One region of the Litchfieldia luteola genome, then DNA from elsewhere that is predicted to be linked to it. Evidence: riboswitches for the same ligand, from Rfam matches in the RefSeq annotation. Region 1 holds a riboswitch; the other holds the start of a gene.
The links. Region 1 has a riboswitch for lysine ahead of J2Z26_RS19310 (Na+/H+ antiporter NhaC family protein). Riboswitches for the same ligand answer to the same signal wherever they lie in the genome.
Positions count from the first base shown of each region.

Region 2: it holds a riboswitch for lysine, as region 1 does, so the genes downstream of both, J2Z26_RS13380 (aspartate kinase) here and J2Z26_RS19310 (Na+/H+ antiporter NhaC family protein) in region 1, are expected to answer to the same signal.

Region 1 is NZ_JAGGKM010000008.1:28,592-31,808, reverse strand. It holds gene J2Z26_RS19310 (Na+/H+ antiporter NhaC family protein) at 1-1,498, opposite strand, end outside; lysine riboswitch at 1,639-1,818, opposite strand; gene yunB (sporulation protein YunB) at 1,895-2,662, opposite strand; gene J2Z26_RS19300 (HD-GYP domain-containing protein) at 2,766-3,217, opposite strand, start outside.
Region 2 is NZ_JAGGKM010000004.1:268,075-271,291, reverse strand. It holds gene uvrC (excinuclease ABC subunit UvrC) at 1-1,326, shown strand, start outside; lysine riboswitch at 1,397-1,574, shown strand; gene J2Z26_RS13380 (aspartate kinase) at 1,668-2,906, shown strand; gene J2Z26_RS13375 (YslB family protein) at 2,958-3,217, opposite strand, start outside.

The DNA.
Region 1 (3,217 bases):
TCATACCCATTACAATAAAACCAACTGTTGCAATGATTGCAGAAGTAAGTGCATACGGAAGTTGAGTTAATACATGATCAATATGGTGACTTCCTGCACCTGTGGATGAAAGAATTGTCGTATCTGAAATTGGTGAACAATGATCCCCAAATACTGAACCAGCTAGTACTGCTGCTAGTGCAGGTAATAACATTGAAACATCAGTTGAAGCCATAATTTCTCCTGCAATTGGTAACATAATTCCAAATGTTCCCCATGAAGTACCTGTTGAAAAGGCCATTAAACCCGCAACAATAAATAAAATTACAGGTAGATAAGCAATATTAAGATTGGCCTTTTCAACTAATGAAGCAAGGTATGCTCCAGTTTCTAACTGACCAATTAAATCAACAACCATCCATGCTAATAACAGGATGTAGATTGCAGGAAGCATAGATTTTATTCCTTCAATAATTCCCTTGAAGAATAAACCTGCCGAAATTGACTTTTTCGTCATAACTTGATTAAAGAATAAGATAAACACAACAAGTAAACCTAAAAGACCACCATATAAAAGAGAAGCTGCAACATCGGTATTTTCAAAGATAGCTAGTAGCGTTCTATTCTCTTCCGTAGCGGTAAAGCCTGTCCAAATCATTGAACCGACAGTCCCAATTACTAAAGCGATAATTGGCCATATTAAATCACCAATCGTTCCTCTGTCACTTTGAGGTAAATCCTGTTTTAAGTCTCCGATAACAGGTTTGGCTGGATCAATCATTTCTCCTAATTTAACAGCCCTTTCCTCATGACCCTTCATACTACCAAGATTAATGTTAAAAATGGTCGTTACAAAAACCATCAAAATAGCTGTAATAACATATAAATTCATTGGAATCATCTGAATGAAGGCAGACAATGCAGTATATTCACTAATTCCATGAGTTGCCAGAATTGTCCCTATAATGGCAATGATATATGCACCCCAGCTAGAAATTGGAGAAACTACACAGATTGGCGCAGAAGTTGAGTCAATAATGTACGCAAGTTTTGCGCGTGAGACTCTATAACGATCAGTTAATGGTTTACTTACCTGACCAACAGCTAAAGCATTAAAATAATCATCGATAAAGATTATAATTCCAAGAATTGCAGCAAGTAATTGAGCACCGACTCTAGACTTTATTCGTCTCCCTGCCCACTCTCCAAATGCACGACTACCTCCTGTTACTGATATGAAAGCAGTAATTACTCCTAAGAGTAATAAAAAGAAGACAATATACATATTCCAAGTGTTTAGAGAACCCTCCGATACAAAGATGGCTTTAAAACTACTCCAAATGGAGTTGAATGCCTCTGATAAGAAAAACAGTATCCCACCTTCTTTTACAGCGTTCCATTGTAAAACTAGTGCTGCTGATACGATCCCTACTCCTAATGAAAGCAAAACTTTTCTAGTTAAAATAACCATTAAGATTGCAACCAAAGGAGGGATTAAAGAATAAATTGTTCCAGTCATGATAACCTCCTATTATTGTAAAAAAATTAACACAAGGTGTTTCTGGGGCATTCCTACCATGATGTAAAAAAAGGCACAAAAAAAAGAGTAATGATAGAAAATAACTATCACTACTCTTAGTAGATATGTTATCCTCCATCACGATCAGTAGCCCCTCATTATGAATGGATCTCATAATGACAGTGATACCCTTGTTAAAGGTAACACCAACAAAGATGATTTGACGCTCATCTTTGCTTCGGCAAAAAGCCCTTTCATTCATGCTCAACGTTGTCATCCTCACATGAACTACTCTTTCTTTTTGCACCTCTACCTCATCGATCAGATAAGGTGTTATTAAGTTATTAAAAATACTATATTATTATAGTAATTAATCTACAAAAAATCAATCATTTTCTAGTTTCCATTACGTGGTAATTGAATAGCGGGTGGCGCACTGTCTCCACCATTATTATAGTAATCTGGAACCTTACCATTAACTAATTGAGCAACTACTGGTACTGTTCCTGTAGCATGTATTTCATCCGTTGCAAAGGGGAGAATTACCCTCACTGTTACATTAAGCTTAACCTCAATCTTTATAATCGTATTATTAATTCCCGACTCCTCAATTTCAGTGATAATATCTGGCATTACATCTCCGATTAAATGAAATCGAACAGGAACCTTAGGACCTAAGTTACCTAATAGTGCATTATTCGTCGCTGCTCCTAGTGGAACCTCAAAATAAAATCCTGAGTTTTTTGTATCATCATCGGTTTCAATTACTACTTCCGGTATTTCAAGTGCATTTACATTCCCTTCATCCACATAGCGAAGGTACTGCTCAACCTTATCTGTTGTCAAAGTTGCCACTCGGTTAATTGCATTCGTATTATAGTAAACACCGGTTATGTCTCCATTAGAATCTTGTTGAATATTAATAATTTCTTCTGCACTTAATTCCTCTTCGGTAATCTGTTTATTAACTGCATTTTTTATAACTAATGTAGCGATCCTTTTCGTTTCGTTTTCCGCATACGCCATTAGTACAGGCTCAATCCCCTTATTAACCATGATTAATCCAGCAGCAGTAGAGAAGATGAAAAAGACAAATGTAAGTAAGAATACATAACGAAAAGGCAATGGTCCTCCTCGGGGAAGGCGTCCTCGATATTTTGCCATCACTTTTCCCCCCTTTACAAGCTATGTTTATGCATTTGGAAAGGGGTCTAGGCCAATTTTTTCAAAAATAAAACAACCTACATAACGATAGGTTGTCTTCATGTTATTGATTCGTACTCAGATTTTCTCCAACAAGTGTTGTATCACATTTTGTTATAACTAAATCAAGCTTCTGCTTAAGATCTACTTCATAAGGGTTTTCTAAGTCCCTTCCACTTTCCTCTAATATTCTAATGACCGGTCTTTCACTTAAGCCTTGATTTTGTTTTGAAACAATCCCTTTTCTACCATCGTTTAAATAGACTGTCAGGCCTACTGGATATATAACAACAGCCTTTCTAAAAGCTTCAACAATTTTGGTGTCAAATAGGTTTCCAACACCTGAGTATAGAATTTCTAGTCCTTCATGTGGAAGCATAGCGCTTCTATAGACACGATTTGAAGTGACAGCATCAAACACATCTGCAACTGCCATTACCTTAGCAAACTCATGTATTTCTGGCCCTTTTATCCCTCTTGGATATCCGGAGCCGTCTATCCTCTCATGGTGCTGGA
Region 2 (3,217 bases), on a different contig from region 1:
AAATGTTCTACTTTGCCTGATAAAGTATGTCTTTATTATCATATTGGTCAGTGCTTAGCACCTTGTATCCAGTCGGTTTCAGAAGAGCAAAATAAACAGTTGGTGGATGAGATTTCCAAGTTTTTAAATGGTGGTTACAAGGAAATTAAAACTAACTTAACTGAGAAAATGATTAATGCTTCTGAAAACCTTGACTTTGAAAGAGCAAAAGAATATCGAGATCAAATAGCGCATATTGAAACAACAATGGAAAGACAAAAGATGACGATGACTGACTTTGTAGATCGCGATGTATTCGGTTTTTCTTATGACAAAGGCTGGATGTGTGTACAAGTCTTTTTTATTAGGCAAGGGAAATTAATAGAGCGTGAAGTTTCTTTATTCCCATTTTATGATGAGCCTGAGGAAGATTTCCTAACATTTTTAGGGCAATTTTACTCGCAAAATAATCATTTTAAACCCAAAGAAATTCTATTACCTAAGACGGTAGACAAGGAAATGGTAGAAAAACTTTTAGAAGTAAGTGTGTTTCAGCCTAGTAAGGGGCAGAAGAAGGATTTAATAGATTTAGCAACTAAAAATGCTTTTATTGCGATAAAAGAGAAATTCTCCCTAATTGAAAGAGATGAAGAGAGAACGATTAAGGCAGTTGAACAGTTAGGTATCCACTTAGGAATTGCTACACCTCATCGGATTGAGGCTTTTGATAATTCTAATATACAAGGAACAGATCCTGTTTCTGCGATGATTGTGTTTATAGATGGCAAGCCTGAGAAAAAAGAGTATCGAAAGTATAAAATTAAGTCCGTAATCGGTCCAGATGATTATGAATCGATGCGAGAAGTCGTTAGAAGGCGATATTCAAGAGTACTAAAGGAACAACTACCACTACCTGATTTAATTATTATTGATGGTGGTAAAGGTCATTTAGCGGCAGTTAGGGATGTATTAGAGAATGAGCTAGGATTAGAGGTTCCGACAGCAGGGCTTGCTAAGGATGAAAGACATAGAACTTCAGAGTTATTATTGGGAGAGACTGCTGAAATTATCCAGCTACCACGAAATAGTCAAGAGTTTTATCTATTACAGCGAATTCAAGATGAAGTTCATCGATTTGCAATAACTTTTCATCGTCAAATTAGAGGGAAGTCTGCATTTCAATCTGTTCTGGATGATATACCTGGTGTGGGAGAAAAAAGAAAGAAAGCACTTCTTAAACATTTTGGCTCGATAAAAAAACTACGTTCAGCAACTATAGAAGAAATTGTAGAGGCTAAAATACCTCGCCAAACTGCGGAGATAATCTATGAGAAATTAAGAAATTAATTCTTGTATTTTTACATCCAATTCTGATATAATTACAACTAATTTGATATTCATACACTTCAGAAACTGAAGTGAAGATAGAGGTGCGTGCTTTATAAGTAGGCAGTGGGAGGAGAATGAGCTCTGTAAATCACTGTTTGAAAGGGAAGCTCGCCGAAGTGATAAAACGCTCATTTTGTTTTTTCGCTGGTTTTGCATTTAATAGATGTAAGACTGTCAAGATTTACTCTTGGAGGGCTATCTCACGAAGTGACACGTAATTATCGTTATCACTGCAATGAGATGTTAGTCTCATTGCTTTTTTGCGTTTTAGAGAACTTAATGAAGAGGATGATAAAATAATGGGAATCATTGTACAAAAATTTGGTGGTACATCGGTTGGTTCAATTGAGCGTATTCAGAACGTTGCAAATCGAGTTGTTCATGAGGTAGACAAAGGTAATAAAGTGGTTGTTGTCGTTTCTGCTATGGGAAAATCAACAGATGAACTTGTGTCTTTAGCGAAGCAAATTAGTAAAAATCCTAGCAAGCGTGAAATGGATATGCTTCTTTCAACAGGAGAACAAGTTACCATTTCATTATTAACATTAGCATTACAAGAAAAAGGATATGATTCAATATCATTTACAGGATGGCAAGCTGGCATTGAGACTGAAGCGATACATAGCAATGCACGTATCGTAAATATAGATACAAAGAAATTAAACGAAAGTTTAAATAAAGGACAAATTGTTGTGGTTGCTGGATTCCAAGGAATTACAGTAGATGGTGCTATTACTACACTTGGGAGAGGTGGATCTGATACAACAGCAGTTGCTTTGGCTGCCGCATTAAAAGCTGATAAGTGTGATATATATACTGATGTAACTGGAGTCTTTACTACTGATCCACGCTATATAAAAACTGCAAGAAAATTACAGTCTGTCTCCTATGATGAAATGTTGGAACTAGCTAATTTAGGTGCAGGCGTACTTCACCCCAGAGCAGTTGAATTTGCCAAAAATTACTTAATGCCTTTAGAGGTTAGATCAAGCATGGAGTTAGAAAATGGGACAATCATCGAGGAGGAAGTTTCAATGGAAAAAAACTTAATTGTTAGAGGCATTGCATTTGAAGACCAAGTAACAAGGGTAACAGTCTGTGGATTACCTAATGAACTACAGACATTATCTAAAATCTTTACAACATTAGCACAGAATGGCTTAAATGTGGATATTATCATTCAAAGTACAACCAATGATAATACAACATCTATTTCTTTCTCAGTTAAAACAGCTGATTTAGAGGATACTCTTCATGTATTAAATAGTAACCGTGAGGAGCTTAAGTTTACTGAAATTCAGCATGAAAGTGGATTGGCCAAGGTCTCTATTGTTGGCTCAGGAATGATTTCCAACCCCGGAGTAGCAGCCGAAATGTTTCAAGTGCTAGCAAATCACGAAATTCAAGTGAAAATGGTAAGTACATCTGAAATCAAAGTATCGACCGTAGTTGAGCAGGTGAACATGGTCAAGGCAGTAGATGCCCTACATGAGGCATTTAGTTTATCAGTTTCTGACAAATCAGAGGTTACAATTTAGATAATGAAAAAAGGTGCGACACAAACTGTGTAGCACCTTTTCCATTAACCATTAAATATGTTTAATGATGTCCTTTTTGTCAGTTTTTACTGTGAAAATGACCTTTAAGGCCCTGTTTTTCTGTTGTTCATATGCTTCAGATAATTGACCTTTTTGGTGTTCAATTTGTTGAGCCAAAAAGCCTGATTCGAGTTGGAAAGTGGAAGGTTCTTTACTAGAGAGACGATTCGAAACGAGATCACCTGTTAAATGGAACTCGAGTTCTTCTTTCTTATCCTTATCGAGTGTCAATTGTCCCCAACCAGCTTTAC